2 regions of the Vreelandella sp. F11 genome follow, and region 1 is predicted to be linked to the other one. Evidence: predicted binding sites of a transcription regulator. Region 1 holds the regulator's gene; the other holds the start of a gene.
What was found. The regulator sigma-54, encoded in region 1, starts transcription at its own class of promoters, with help from an activator protein. The targets are predictions, from matches to a motif close to TGGCACNNNNNTTGCTNT.

Region 1 (7,956 bases):
TCGTGCACCGATAAACGAGATGTATCGATCAACAGATCGGCCAGATCGCGAATATCCTCCAGCGTCTCCTCTTCTTTGTTGATCGCCTCTTCCAGCGTCATCTCACTATCCCGGGTCAGCGGATGGCGTCGCCGAGTAGCGGAGTAGCGCTCGAGCAGTATGCGCGCATCGGTGGTCAGGTAGATAACCTGGAAGTCGATTTTACGCTGGCGTAGCTCTTCCAACAAAGCGGGCAGGCGCTCTAGCGCGCCTGGCAAATTACGGGCATCAATGCTGACCGCCAAATGGGTGCGGTCACCCTGGTCGCGTATTTCGTCCACCAGCGATCCCAGCAACATAGCGGGAAGGTTATCAATCGCGTAGTAGCCAAGATCTTCCAGCGCCTGCAGAGCGATGGATTTACCTGACCCGGAGCGGCCGCTAATGATCACCAGTTGCATAGAGTCTCTCTGCCTTGGCCATGCTGCATTTGAAGGGGGCGAGCCAAAAATAAACCTGCCGCGATGAGCCTCAAGCAGACTTTAAGATCGATTAGGCTGCTGATTGCTCACGAATTTTGGCGGTGATGAGCTCAAGAAGTTCACGTTGACTGGCCGTTTTACGCAGTTGCTGGCGTGTGTCCGCATCATTCATGATGGTGGCTACTTGGCCAAGCAGTGAGAGGTGCGTGTCATCTGCTTCTTCGGGCACCAGCAGAACAAACACCAGGTCTACCGGGTCGCCGTCGATAGCGTCGAAATCAATCGCTTCTGACAGTTTTAAAAAGCCAGCGATAGGGGCTGTGCAGTGGGGGCTACGCGCATGGGGGATAGCCACACCGTTACCAATACCCGTACTGCCCAAGCGCTCACGGCCGATTAAACGGCTAAACACTTCTTGGCTGTCCAGGCTGGGAATATTTTGGGCAATAAAGGTGCTGTAAAACTCCAGCACCCTTTTTTTGCTGCCCCCGGGTACGTCAAACAGAACGCGTTCCGGGGGGAGTATGGTTTCCAACGTCATTGAATTAACGCACGCCTGCGCCTTGGGCGCGAGCTTGTGCTTTTTCCTTATGTTTAACGAGTTGACGGTCGATTTTGTCCGCTAGGGCATCGATAGCGGCGTACATATCACTGTCCATGGCTTCCGCATGTAAATCCGCGCCTGCGGCGTGCAGCGTACAGGCGGCCTGCTGGCGCTCTTTCTCCACTGATAAGGTGACTTGCACCGTGGTTATATTGTCGTAGTGGCGCTCTACACGCTCAAGTTTTTCGTTGACATAGTCACGCAAGGCGTCAGTCAGTTCTACGTGATGACCAGTGATATTAACTTGCATTGACGTACTCCTTATCCATCGGACTGTACTTCGATTGTAACCCTTTTTGCCGCGTTGCAAAGCCCTTGTCGAGAGTTTCCCTTAAACGGCATCAGGGTCTAGCGTAAACGGCGCCGTTCGCTGGAGGAGGGGATGCCCATGGCTTCGCGGTATTTAGCCACCGTGCGACGCGCTACCTGCACCCCCCCTTCGCCTAATAGCGTGACTAAGCGGCTGTCAGAAAGCGGTTTGCCAGGGGGCTCCTCTTGAATGAGTTTTTTGAGCCGCGCGCGGATGGCGGTACTGGAGTGGCTGTCGCCATCCTGGCTGCTCACTTGGCTGGAGAAAAAGTACTTGAGCTCAAATACACCGCGTGGGGTATGAATATATTTCTGCGTCGTTACCCGTGAGATAGTCGATTCGTGCATCTCAACGGCTTCAGCGATATCTGCCAGTATCAGCGGCTTCATGGCCTCTTCGCCGTGCTCTAAAAAGCCAATCTGACGGGTGATGATTTCACGACCCACCCGCAGCAGCGTATCGTTACGGCTGGAGAGACTCTTGATCAGCCAGCGCGCTTCCTGGAGGTGCTCTTTGAGAAACTGGTTGTCATCGCTTTTGTCCGCACGCTTAATCAGGCTGGCGTAGTCGGGCTGAATACGCAGCCGTGGTAGGGCCTCAGGGTTGAGCTCCAAATGCCAGCCTTCGTTATCGTGGCGGACGACTAGGTCGGGGGTCACATAGCTGTCGTCGGTGTCGCCGTAGGCGCTGCCTGGGCGAGGATCCAGGCTGCGAATCAGTAGAATGACATCGGCCAACTGTTCGTCGTCGAGCCCTAGGCGGCGTTTCAGCAGGCGCATGTCATCCTTGCCGAGCGCTTCAAGAAACTGACGCACTAGGCGGCGGGCGGGTACCAGCAGCGGCGTATCGTCGGGAAGAGCGGCAAGCTGCAGCATTAGGCATTCACGCAAGTCGCGGGCAAATATGCCGGTTGGCTCAAACTGCTGCAGCTTAAGCAGTGTGGTTTCCACTTCCCGCTGACTAAGCCCATCAATACCCTGGGCTCGTAGGCCTTCACGGATATCGTTAAGTGGCTGAGTCAGGTAGCCGTTTGCATCTAGTGCGTCGATTAGGCTCTCCGCGACAAGCTGCTCGCGGGCGCTGAAGTCGGTCATGGCAAGTTGCCACAGCAGGTGCCCATGTAGGCTCTGTCCGGCCGCTTGGCGTTCAAAATCGGGGCCTTCGCTGCTGCTACCTCCCTGGCTACCCATATCTTGATAGGTATCGGACCAGTCGCTATCTACCGAGAGCTCCGTAGGGATGCTCTCTGACCACTCTTCTTCCTTAGGCTCGCTGACAGCCTGCTCACTAAATTCATCCTCCTGCTCCAGCATGGGATTGGCATCTAGAGCCTGCTGAATTTCTTGACGAAGATCCAGCGTCGAGAGTTGCAACAGCGCAATCGCTTGTTGCAACTGGGGCGTCATGGTCAGCTGTGTGCCGATACGCAGTTGGAGAGAAGCTTTCATGACCATCTGAGAACCACTCGTTAATCAGAAGGCTCCACACTAGTGCGAGTGAGTGCCTGGTGCAAGTGCAATAAGCATGCCATTGGTAGTAAAGTTGTTGCAGAGCGCTATTTACAGAGCCAAAAAATAGGTTTATGGGCAGGTGGTGATTGTAGGCACAGTTGATTAGTTTAAAGGCGAAAATCAGCACCCAGATATACGTCTCTGACCTTCTGATTATCGAGAATGGCACTTGGTGAGCCGCTGGCAATGATTTGCCCATCACCGACGATATACGCAATATCGCAAATATCCAGGGTTTCACGCACGTTGTGGTCGGTGATCAGTACACCGATATGGCGCTGCTTCAACGCACGGATGATGGTTTTAATCTCGCCTACCGAAATGGGGTCTACGCCCGCAAAGGGCTCATCCAGTAAAATAAAAGCGGGTTCGGTGGCGAGCGAGCGGGCTATTTCGACTCGCCTGCGCTCACCGCCTGAAAGGCTCATGCCTAGATTGTCGCGAATATGAGTGATATGAAAGTCTTCGAGCAGCGCTTCCAGGCGCTGCTCCCGCTCGCTGCGATTAAGCTCTTTGCGGGTTTCGAGGATTGCCATAATATTATCGGCAACCGAAAGTTTGCGGAAAATAGACGCCTCTTGAGGGAGGTAGCCGATGCCCGCCGCGGCGCGTTCGTGCATGGGGGCGCGGGTTAAGTCCACATCATCGATGCCTACTTTGCCAGCATCGGATTTTACCAGCCCGACAATCATATAGAACGAGGTGGTTTTGCCTGCACCATTCGGGCCAAGTAGGCCCACAACGCTGCCTTGGCAGATCTCTAGGTTAATATCTTTAACCACCCGACGCCGTTTGTAGCTTTTAGCCAGGTGGTGGGCATAAAGGGTTTTGATCGGCGCAGTGTCAGCAGTGGCCACAGCTTGGCTCCCTATTGTTCAGGCTGAAGGGTCATTCGAATGCGCTGGGGCTCGCTGCCGTCAACGTCAGAGCGTGCTTGAATCACTTCACGGTCAATAAAATACTCAAGACGCCCGCCGGTAAATTTATCCTCTTGTTGGGTCAATTCGGCTTGGTCAATCAACTCGACGCGGCGTTCCGCAACGTGATAAATGATCCGCCGTGCCCAACCCTCGGTGGGGCCGTCCTGGCCTTCACCCTGATGGCGCAGATAGGCGCGCTCACCGGTGGCTGTTGCTGTTGAGAGCTCACCAGCCTCGTTACGTTTGATCTCTACCCGCTCGCCCTGCAGCTGCATTTCGCCCTGGCGAATGTCCACGTCTCCACTATAAACGGCGGTACCCGCCCGTTGGTCGAGATCCAAGCGGTCGGCCTCTACTTCAATAGGCGCCTGCTGTGAGGTTTGGGCCAGCGCTGTTAGCGGCATCGCGAGCGCAAAAAGGGCGGTGTAAACAAGTGCTTTCATGGCGACTCCTCTCTAGATTGCTTGGCCGGGGGGTGTGTACCGCGTACATTATCCGTTAGGCGAACCCGGCTATCGTTAAGCCACACGTCCATACGTGAAGCACTCATTTGCTGGGGCGGTTGCTGCAGCATGACCGGTGTATCACTCCAGGCATGCTGAGTTACCCCATCATAATGCAATAGCTCGGTATCTAGCTGCCAACCTTCATCGGGTGCTATCAAACGTGCCGAGCCTGACAGCAGCAGCGACTGGGTGGCGGTATTGAGCGTGCCTACATCCGCGCTAGCCAGCCATTGACGATCCTCATTGTCGTAAAGCAGCGCTTCGGGCTCTTCTGTCCAGGTTTCGCTTTGCTGAGGCGTATGGATAAGGCGCGGGGTTTTCAGCGACTGCAGGACGTTGCCATTATCACCAAATAGAGTGATTTCAGCATTTTCCAATACGTGGCCTGGCTCTTGAGCCTGCGCTTCTGGATCGATGCTGGTGTCTTGCGGCCCGCGGGGGTCAAGCCATACCAGTAGAGCCCCCAGCGCTATGACCAGCCCAGCTAACCAGATATGCACTTTAAAGCGCTTAATCATTTACGTGCGGCCGTGGAGGTAGGTGTCAAGCACCGCGCCCCAGTGCCCTTGGGATTCAAGCAGCGTATCGCAGATTTCGCGCACTGCACCGTGGCCACCCAGACGCTCGGTGATCCAGTCGGCGTGAGTATGCATATAATCCGGTGCATTAGGGACGGTAATACCGACACCGCAACGCTTAATGGCCGCTAGGTCGGGTAGATCGTCACCACAATAGGCCACCTGCTCCAGCTCGATATCGAGGCGCTGGCAAAGCCCGCGCAGGGTCGCCAGTTTGTCCTCACAGCCTTGATGGACATGGTCGATGCCCAAGGCAGCAGCGCGTTGACTTACCATAGGTGAATCACGACCGGTAACCAGCGCTACATGCACGCCAACGCGTTTGAGTAGTTTTAGCCCATGACCATCCTGGGTATGGAATGCCTTGATTTCGATTCCATCGGCCTGAAAGTAGAGACGGCCATCAGTGAGTACGCCGTCAACATCCAGCGCCAAAAGGCGTACACGGCGGAGACGATCAAGTAGCGCAGCAGGTAGGGACATAGAGCCTCCATATCAGTAAATTCGTAAAGCCAGGCGGAGTAAAACGCCGGTAGATTAAATAACGCCGCTGGCGAGCAGGTCATGCATATGTAGAGCCCCAATAGGGCGCTGTTGTTCATCGACCACCGCGAGCGCGGTAATACGGCTCTCCTCCATGATGCGTACCGCTTCGGCTGCCAGGATGTCTGGGCCGATGCGTTTACCTGGCCGGGTCATAACGTCGTCAACGCGCACATCGCGCAGATTATGGAACTGATCCAGCGTGCGTCGCAGGTCGCCATCGGTGTAGACCCCGGCGAGGCGCCCATCGCTATCCACCACGCAGGTAAAGCCAAGCCCCTGCCGGGTGATCTCCAGTAACGCATCGCGTAATGGGCTTCCCAGTGCGACCTGGGGTAGTCGCGCACCGTCGTGCATTAGATCCCTAACGCGCAGTAACAGGCGCTTACCTAAGCTACCGCCAGGGTGGGAAAGAGCGAAATCTTCAGCGGTAAAGCCGCGTGCTTCCAGTAATGCAACCGCCAGTGCATCGCCCAGGGCGAGAGCAGCGGTGGTGGAGCTGGTGGGAGCCAGGTCGAGCGGGCACGCTTCACGCTCAACGCCACTATTGAGATGGGCGTCAGCGTGTTTGGCAAGCGTGGAGTGGGGGCGCCCGGTCATGCTCACCAGTGGTGTGCCCAAGCGTTTGAGCAGCGGCAGTAGAGCAGTGACTTCGGCGGTTTCACCTGAATTAGACAGTGCTAGCACTACATCTGCGCGGGTGATCATGCCCAGGTCGCCGTGGCTGGCTTCGCCGGGGTGAACAAAAAAGGCCGGTGTGCCCGTGCTGGCCAGTGTTGCTGCCAGCTTGCCTGCAATATGCCCCGACTTGCCCATGCCCGTCACCACCACGCGGCCTTGGCAGGCGAGGATCAGCTCGCAGGCGCGGTCAAAGCTTTCGTCCAGTTTAGCCTGGAGGCCCCCGATCGCTGCCTGCTCAATTTGCAGCGTACGCAGTGCGCTTTCGCGTAGTAGGCTGGATGAAGCAAGAGGCTGGCGCATAGCGTTTTCTCTTAACAATTGAAAATGAACAAAGTGGTAACCGCCAAGAATAACATCTCGATACCCCTAATAGGCAGTAATTGAGGTCGTTACTCAAGCCGACTGCTGTTGACGTGCTATATAAGGAGCGGCCATTCGCACCGTAACGTCTTGTAGCGTTATAGTACGATGTTCGATAATGTTTTAGAAACACTGTTTTCTAACTGCGGTGGCAGCAAGTAGGGTATGCTATCTAGCCTTTGCTACGCCTCGTTAAGAGTCAACTGATCCATGACAGATGCACCCTTTATAGAAATTGAAGAGCTCTATTTCACTCGTGGCGATCACGAAATTTTCCGTGGTGTGAATATGACCATACCGCGGGGTAAAGTGACCGCGATCATGGGGCCGAGCGGTACCGGTAAAACCACGCTGCTAAAGCTGATCGGCGGGCAACTGACGCCGGAGAGTGGGCGAATACTGATTGACGGGCAGGATGTGCATAAGCTTTCGCGGAAGGCGCTGTTCACGCTACGCAAGCGGATGGGCATGCTGTTTCAGAGTGGTGCGCTGTTTTCCGATCTGGATGTGTTTGAGAACGTTGCTTTTCCGCTGAGGGTGCATACGGATTTGCCCAATACCATGGTGCGCGACCTGGTATTGCTCAAACTGCAGTCAGTCGGCTTGCGCGGTGCGCGACACTTAACACCGGCTGAGCTGTCCGGGGGTATGGCGCGCCGGGTGGCGTTGGCCCGTGCGGTAGCGCTGGATCCGGAGCTGATTCTGTACGACGAGCCGTTCGTAGGCCAGGATCCTATCTCCATGGGTGTATTGGTGCAGTTGATTAAGCGTCTTAATCAAGCGCTGCAGCTCACCTCTGTGGTGGTCTCTCATGATATCAAGGAAACCTTGAGCATTGCCGACTACCTCTACCTGATTGCTGATGGTCAAGTGGTGGCTCATGGCACCCCGCAAACGTTGGATACCAATGAAGATCCGCGGGTTAGTCAGTTTATCCATGGTGAGCCCGATGGCCCGGTGCCATTCCACTACCCCGCCGAGGCGTTTTATCGCGATATTCTGGGTGACCCCCCGATGAGACAGAGAGGTTAGGTGGCAACGTTAGCGTCAATGCACACATGCAGGGTAAATAAAGGGCAGGGTTAATGCAGTCAAAATTCTCTAGCAGCGCCGCGCGTATCACCCGGCTGGGGCGCCGGGGGTGCGACTTAATGGAAGCATTGGGTCGAGCGGGTGTGTTTCTATTTCAGTCAGCGGTGGGGGTGCCTTCCCGAGAAGGTTGGCGATTATGGTTACACCAGATGCACTTTGTTGGCGTGCTTTCGTTAGCTATTGTGCTGGTGTCTGGACTGTTTATCGGCATGGTGCTAGCGCTACAGGGCTACACCATTCTGGTCGATTTCGGCGCTGAGCAGGCGCTGGGTCAAATGGTGGCGCTTTCGCTATTGCGCGAGCTGGCGCCAGTGGTGGCGGCACTGCTGTTTGCTGGTCGGGCGGGCTCTGCGCTTACCGCCGAGATCGGTTTAATGAAAGCGACCGAGC
Region 2 (7,956 bases), 350 kb from region 1:
AAGCGTTTATTGCCGGTTTGATTCGTTCGGTCGTCATACTGCTGATCATTGGTCTCCCGGTAACGCTGTTGATGGGCTTGGTCATTCGTGATGTCGCACGCCGGTTGGGGGGCGACCCGCGCTATGCCGCTAGCGTAGTACGGCATATCGCTGATGGCGACCTAACCCAAACCACTCAGCTTTCGGCGAATGATCAGCAGAGTCTACTCTTTGATATTAACCGTATGCGTGAAACCCTGGCCCATACGATTGGCGACATTCACCAAGGGGCGAATCAGGTTAACAGCGGCGTAAATCAGATTGTAGGTGTTAATGAAGAGCTTTCCACCCGTACCGAAGAGCAGGCTGCCTCGTTGGCCGAAACCGCTTCGAGTATGGAGCAGCTCACCGCTACGGTTAAGCAAAATGCCGAGCACGCCGATCACGCCCGTACGCTTGCCACGCGCACCGCTGAAAGCGCTCAGCGCGGTAGTGACTCTATGGCAACGGTGATCTCCACCATGGCGACGATTAACGAAAGCGCCACACAAATGAGCAGTATCGTTAACACCATTGACGGCATTGCTTTCCAAACCAACATCCTGGCCCTTAACGCCTCAGTGGAAGCTGCACGCGCCGGCGAACAGGGGCGTGGTTTTGCCGTTGTCGCCAATGAGGTTCGCCAACTGGCCAGCCGCTCGGCCGCCGCCGCCCAGGAGATCAAAACCTTAATCGAAGCGTCTGACAGCAAAGTGACGGAAGGCAGCCGCCAAGTGAGTGACACCGGGGATGTGATCAATGGGATGGTCGATGACATCAAACAGCTCAGCACACTGGTTCAGGAAATTTCTGCGGCCACCATTGAGCAGAGCAGCGGCATTGAGCAGGTCAACCAGGCGGTAACCCAAATGGATCAAATGACTCAGCAAAATGCCGGTTTGGTGCAAGAGAGCAATCACGCCACCCAAGCCCTCGCGCAGCTCAGCGCCGAGCTTCGCCAACTGGTAGCCCACTTCCGTATTAACCAGAGCATGGAGCATACACATACACTGCCCGCCTCCTCTCCTGCCCCGCGGGTCGCTCACCAGCACAGCGATTTTTAGCACTAGCAAAAGCCAAGTGTTAAACATCAAGGGCTAAGAAAAGGCCAGCTCCCCCTAGGGCAGCTGGCCTTTTAACTGGATAAAACGCTTTGCGCAAGAAATGATTAATTAATAACCAGCGCCGTTAAACTTTTCCCTGATTATCCAGTTCGACCGCCTCGTGCATGCGTGTGAGCAGATCCGGTACCGCAGCCTGCACCCGATTCCAGCTAGGAATAAAAGGCCGCTCGCGAGGGTTATCTATAAACAGATTGCCTGCTTCGAGCAGGTTACTGGCAAACAGCTCCACGGCTTGCTCTTCACTGTGACGGTCAAGGCTCAGGCCATTCATCGTCGCATCGTGGTCATAGGCTTCTATCAAATCCAGCGCGAAACGATAGTAGGTAGCTTTGAGCGTGCGGAAGTCTTCGCTGCTAAACGTCACCCCCTGGGTAGCTAATTTACGGTAGAGGGCTTTTGAAATATCCAGGCTCATGCGGTTCAAACCACTGTCTGGGTCATCTTCGCTAACCGGCTGGTGCTTGTGGTCATAGGCATCGGCAATATCTACCTGACACAGCTGGCGCAGTGAGTAGTTACGCTGTAATTCTGATAACACACCTATCTCCAGGCCCCAGTCTGCCGGCATACGAATTCCCTCAAGTACTTCGCTACGCATCGCAAACTCTCCCGAGAGTGGATAACGAAAGCTATCCAGGTAATCGAGGTACGGCATCGGCCCGCAGACCGTTTTAAGCGCCCGCAGTAGCGGCGTCACCAACAGCCTAGAGACGCGGCCATTCAGCTTGCCCTCGGCAATGCGCGGGTAATAGCCTTTGCAGAAACTGTAGTTAAAATTGGGATGTGCCACCGGATACATCAAGCGTGCCAGCAGCCCCCGCTCATAGGTCAAAATATCGCAATCATGCAGACCCACTACTTTTGATCGCCCTGATGACAGCATATAGCCAGCGCAGTACCACACATTGCGCCCTTTACCAGGTTCTAGCGCGCCTAAACCGTGCTCTTCCAGCTCCGCATCCAGGGCACGCAGCCGTGGACCGTCGTTCCATAAGATGCGCGTGTGCTGAGGCAGCCGTGAGAAAAACTCCCGAGCATGTAAAAACTGCTCGCGATCGGCTCGATCCAAGCCAATGACGATTTCATTGAGATAGGGGACTTTCACCAGCTCATCGACGATCGCCGACAGTGCGGGCCCTTCCAGCTCCGAAAACAGCGACGGCAGAATCAGTCCCATGGGGCGTCGTCGAGCAAACTGGCACAGTTCCTGTTCAAGCGCCTCCACCGAGCGCCGGGTTAGGTTGTGAAAATCGGTAATAATTCCATTTTGATGAAAGTCACTCATGCGCTTACCTCCCTGGATTCAAAGAGCTGTATTTAAAGAGCTACATTTAAAGAGCTGTACTCAAAGAACTGGATCCCGAGAACACAGTAGCCCCTTTCTCCGCCGTCGCTAAACGGCGGTCATCTCGCCCCCACCAGTAGGCCACCCCCTCAGCCCAGCCGGTCGGCCCTGTTGCGTCCGTGCGATAGAGGGAAGCGTTGTGGGGCTCTACGGCTAGTTCGTGGCAACCACGGATGACGACCGCTTGATCGACGGCTTCAAGCATAGTGATATCGTTTGGCCCATCCCCCAATCCTAGCGAAATAGGCGTTCGCCCCCTCAATGCCGTAAAACGTTTAACCAGCCACTCGACGGCACTGCCTTTATCCGCGGAGAGTCCCATCACATGCCAAAAACGTCCGCCTTGAGTAAGCTGTAGACCATCTCCTTCCAGAGCGGCGCGAAACGAGGCCAGCGCCACCTCGCTGTCATGCCACAGCAAAGGCTCACTGCCTTCACGCTGCCGTGCATCCCGGGCGCGAACCGCGTCAAGCCCGGTAAGCTCCATCACCTCTGGCACACTTAGCTCACCCATGCGGGTAAAGCGAATATTTAGACGCTCTCGCCACACTTTCAGTCGAGCACGAATAAAGCCAATATCCACACCTGGATGTTTGATAACGACGCCATCACGACCACTTCCTGGGCGGTCTAAGCGTGCATGACACCAGCCTGGCGGCAGCCCAATCACCGCACCGTTTTCCGCAATAAAGGGGGTTGCCGTGAGGCCTAAAGCTTCGCGCAGTGGTATCAATTCGGCACGGGTTTTACTGGTTACCGGAATCACCGGCACCCCCATCTGCTTTAAGCGGGCAAGCCAGGGAGCAGCGGGGCTGAAATCGTAACTGTGGTGATCGAGCAGCGAACCATCCAAATCGGTCACTATTAGCCGTGGCTGCAGAGCGGGATCAACTGAAGGGGTTGACGCTGCCGAAAGCGTTGATGGGGAAAGACGGGCGGATTCAGGCATGGCACTTCCTCTCTTCGGCCTTAACATTTCGTTAAAACGTCATGTCTCAAACACCTCAATAGCTATAGCTATAGCTAGCCAGTGTCGACTATAGAAAGCATAGCAATTCATAAGCCAAAAAAGAGAAGTGTCAACTCAACAGGGGGTTACAGGCCCTTTTAAGGGATAAATAACCCCGAATATTCTCAAGCACCAAAAAGAGGCAGCCTAAGTGCACCAAATAAGTGCAGGAGAGATCAAAGAAGAGAAAATAAAGCGATAAAAAAACGTTACAGCCCTTGGCAACGCCTCATAAATAGCTATACTGAAATTGTACCCACTGGTGATCCTGTACACCCCTCACCTGATGCCAGTGGGCTGCAGTGAGCCAAGCCCTTTGATGCCCGCCTCCCCCGGCGGGCTTTTTTATTTGATGGCTATGGAGGTACATCAATATGGGTTACTCGACGTGAATCACCACCTCAACCCGCCGGTTACGCGCACGGCCTTCCGCAGTAGCATTGCTTTCAAGTGGCTTTGTGGCCGCCAGTCCTACGGCGCGTAGTCGCTCGGCATCGACTCCCGCGGCCTCCAGTGCTTCCACAATGGCAATCGCGCGGGCGCTAGATAATGCCCAGTTAGACGAGAACTCATCGGTACTAATCGTCTGGCTATCAGAATGGCCCTCAACCCACACTTCGCCATCATAGCGCTGAATAGTTTCCAGCAAACTGCCCACTAGTGATGACCCGTCATCGGTTAGTTCAGCCGTTGCCGAAGGAAACAGCAGTTGATCCTGCACACGAAGGCTGATCCCCTCGGCCACCCGTGAGACTTCAACCCCTTCAAGATCGGGCAGATAGGCAGACTCTTCTACGCGTTCTGAAAGCGCCTGATTTAGCGCAAGTGCCCCCGAGACTGACTCATCGCTCACTGCTTCTACATTCACCGGGGGACGGTCAGTCAACACCACCATGTAGTCAGCTAAGGGGGATGTAAAATCATCGCTGCCCGCGGGCATCAATAGTTTTGGTAAAGTAATAATCGGCTCAGCGGGCGGCAGTGGTGCTGCCAAAAGCGGTGGAACACCGACACTGACGCGTCGTGGAAGATCAGCCAATGTTGGCAAGCCAGCCACACCGAGTGCTGCACTAACGGCCATGGGACTCAACCCTGCCCCACTCCACCCAGGGATGCTCGCACGCTCCTGATTTACTTGAGCCAAAGAGTCAGGCAAGGGTACTCCCAAAGTAGACGATAATGTGACAGCGTCCTCACTCACACTTTCCGCCTGGTTCAACTGAGGGATAATCGGCCCAGCAGCGGCGATAATGACCACAAAGAGAGCCACCAACAAGGTCATGATATCGAGATAGCTGATCATCCAACCACTACCACTATCACTTTCATAATAGGCCGACATTAACGAATCGTGGCGCGGGCCGCCGCGATGATCTTCAAGCATTGGTATTATCGCTCATTAAAGTTTTTAACCTCGTGGCCGATCTAGCTAAATATGACGAACTAGGCTTATCCAGCTAGTCATGCCCAATCAAGTGCTTATAATTAGTCACATAGAGCTAGGTACGTCAAAATTAAGTACGCTGAACAAAGTACGTCGAATTAGGCGTGGCAAGCTAAGCATGGCGAACAGTCTATCAAAAGCCGTTTTGTAGCGAAAAAGGAACCAGCAGGTGCGTACTCGTCCCAAATTATTTCCATTATCCATTTGCATTCGCCCTGTAAGCTTGGGGCTGGCAAGCTTAATGCTCAGCGGCTGCTTTTATGCCAACACCTCTCAAGCGCCGATCGCCACGACCTACCCCTATACTGAACAGCAGCGTATGCAGGCTGCTCACCACTGGGATGTGCTGGCCCGCCATGAAGCTACCAGCATTTTGCAACGCGAGCGTGTTCGCAATCGCGACTTGCACATTAGCGAGCCCAACAGTGAAGCACTGCACGCCTACAGCGGCGGTGAATTTGGCCGCGGCTTTCGCGCGCTACTGACCAGCGAGCTGGTCTCACGGGGCGCAAACCTCACCACCGTCCCGACTGCGAACAGTGCCAACATTACCTTTGATGTAGAAGTCGTCGAACACCGAGATCGTGGTTTTATCCGCCCCCCCGTCGGTGCTTTTACCGCTCTCACCGCGGGTATCGCCGTGGCCACCATTCCCTATAACCAGTGGGCCGAACCTGCTCTTGGGTTAATCCCAGCAGGCATGCTTGCCGATACCACCAGCGGCAGCTGGACGCACACCGGTGACGAAGAGATCATCGTGACCACACAAATCATCGATGGCGAACGAATTCTCTACTCTTCATCCAACATTTACTACATCAATGCCGGTGATCGTCGTCAATATGCCCCTCACCGTGTGCCTCAGGCACCTACCACACCCTCCGTTCCCCTTACTGATACGTGGTAACTTCATGCTGATGACACTTTTAGCTACTTGGCGCGCTCGCTCTATCAACCATGCTGCCCGTGGAGTGGCCATGGTTATGGCGCTACTTTTATTGGCTGGCTGCAGTACGCTGGGTAATGCTAACAACCGAGCGGTCGAACCGGAACCCGATCTCTCCGAATTGGTTCATGCCGCTGCTGAACAGATGGTTGCCAGCAACCCAGAGCTCACGCGCTATAGCCCCATGATTGCTGCCACCTTTGTGAGCATCGACAATCTAAGTCAGTCATCTACGCTTGGGCGTATCAGCTCTGAAATTATGGCCTCAGCACTGGCTCGCCAGGGTATGCAGGTACGCGAAGTCAAAATGCGCGACAGCATGTTTATCGAAGAGAGCGTGGGGGAACTGATTCTTTCACGGCAAGTTCAGCGTTTAACCGCTCAGCACAACGCCCGCTCAATTTTAATGGGCACCTATGCTCAGGGTCAGGACTACGTCTATGTAAGTGCTCGGGTCGTGCGTGCAGGTGATGCGATGGTACTCGGCAGCGCCGATTTCCGGCTGCCGCTCAATAACAACACCCGCAGCTTGTTAGAGGGCCAAGGGGGGTGGTGATACTCCCTAGCGTGCCCCTACTATACAGCCAGTAGTGTTATTGGCTGCTTGGTATTTTTAACGCAATACTCAAATTTATCGCTGTGAAAGCTGAATTCAAATAAAGAAGGCCCTGCAATTCACAGGGCCTTCTTAAAATTAGCTAACAACCAATTTACTTATAAACCGGCAGTTTCGCGCAGACCTCGGCAACTTTATCCAGCACCTGGGCTTCGACGGTGCTGGTATCTTCGCCTTTGGCCAGTACATCAAGAATGTCACAGATCCAGCCGGCTAGCTCGGTGCACTCCTGCTCACCGAAGCCGCGAGTGGTCACCGCTGGGGTGCCAATGCGCAGGCCGGAGGTAACAAACGGGCTTTGCGGGTCGTTAGGCACAGCATTCTTGTTCACGGTGATATGGGCGCGACCCAGCGCCGCATCCGCATCTTTACCCGTTACGCCCTGCTTAATCAGTGAAAGCAGGAAAAGGTGGTCTTCGGTGCCACCAGAGACGATGTCGTAACCGCGGTCAATAAACACTTTGGCCATGGCTTTGGCGTTTTTAACTACCTGCTGCTGGTAGGTTTTAAACTCTGGCGCCATGGCTTCTTTAAAGCAGATTGCCTTAGCGGCAATGACGTGCATCAAGGGGCCGCCCTGACCACCGGGGAAAACCGCTGACTGCAGCTTTTTCTCAATATCTGCGTCGTTTTCCGCTGAGAGAATCACGCCGCTGCGGGGGCCGCGCAGAGTTTTATGCGTAGTGGAGGTGACCACGTGGGCATGGGGCAAGGGGCTGGGGTAAACGCCCGCAGCAACCAGACCTGAGACGTGAGCCATATCGACTAGTAAGTAAGCACCCACTTCATCGGCGATTTCGCGGAACTTGGCCCAATCAACGATTTGTGAATAGGCTGAGAAGCCGGCGATGATCATTTTGGGTTTGTGCTCACGGGCAAGCTGGGCCACTTGCTCGTAATCGATCAGCTCTTGCTCATTCAAGCCATACTGAATGGCATTGTAGTGCTTGCCCGAGAAATTAGGTTTGGCACCGTGGGTTAGGTGGCCACCTGCATCCAGGCTCATACCTAAAATCGTATCGCCGGGCTTAACGAGCGCCTGGAACACCGCGCTGTTAGCTTGCGAACCCGAGTGGGGCTGAACGTTTACGTAGGTAGCGCCGAATAGTTCTTTGGCGTAATCGATGGCCAGGTTCTCAGCGATATCAACGAATTCACAACCTCCGTAGTAGCGCTTACCAGGATAACCTTCGGCGTATTTGTTGGTCAGTTGGCTGCCCTGAGCTTCAAGTACGCGGGGGCTGGCGTAGTTTTCGGAAGCGATCAGTTCGATATGGGCTTCCTGGCGCGCCACCTCTTTCTGCATGGCATCAAACAGCACATCATCGAATCCGGCAATTGTCATATCACGGCTGAACATCGGCGGGAACCTCGTAACGAGAAAGGATCATCATGGGAGAAGCGAGGGCGCTATCATAACGCAGCCTGACGCGACTTTCATCGCATCCGCGTCA

Region 2: a site for sigma-54 is predicted at 3,536-3,553, ahead of ACFIOZ_RS06850 (HAD-IIB family hydrolase). Genes of this name have one in related genera too.

The regions. Positions count from the first base shown of each region.
Region 1 is NZ_CP170448.1:1,852,059-1,860,014, forward strand. Features, by position in the region: gene rapZ (RNase adapter RapZ) at 1-440, opposite strand, end outside; gene ACFIOZ_RS08320 (PTS sugar transporter subunit IIA) at 532-1,002, opposite strand; gene hpf (ribosome hibernation-promoting factor, HPF/YfiA family) at 1,007-1,315, opposite strand; gene ACFIOZ_RS08330 (RNA polymerase factor sigma-54) at 1,414-2,829, opposite strand; gene lptB (LPS export ABC transporter ATP-binding protein) at 2,994-3,743, opposite strand; gene lptA (lipopolysaccharide transport periplasmic protein LptA) at 3,755-4,249, opposite strand; gene lptC (LPS export ABC transporter periplasmic protein LptC) at 4,246-4,830, opposite strand; gene ACFIOZ_RS08350 (KdsC family phosphatase) at 4,831-5,373, opposite strand; gene ACFIOZ_RS08355 (KpsF/GutQ family sugar-phosphate isomerase) at 5,428-6,414, opposite strand; gene ACFIOZ_RS08360 (ATP-binding cassette domain-containing protein) at 6,685-7,506, shown strand; gene mlaE (lipid asymmetry maintenance ABC transporter permease subunit MlaE) at 7,560-7,956, shown strand, end outside.
Region 2 is NZ_CP170448.1:1,505,943-1,513,898, reverse strand. Features, by position in the region: gene ACFIOZ_RS06860 (methyl-accepting chemotaxis protein) at 1-1,082, shown strand, start outside; gene ACFIOZ_RS06855 (glycosyl transferase) at 1,207-2,427, opposite strand; gene ACFIOZ_RS06850 (HAD-IIB family hydrolase) at 2,474-3,436, opposite strand; gene ACFIOZ_RS06845 (OmpA family protein) at 3,876-4,880, opposite strand; gene ACFIOZ_RS06840 (hypothetical protein) at 5,182-5,847, shown strand; gene ACFIOZ_RS06835 (FlgO family outer membrane protein) at 5,852-6,442, shown strand; gene glyA (serine hydroxymethyltransferase) at 6,597-7,862, opposite strand.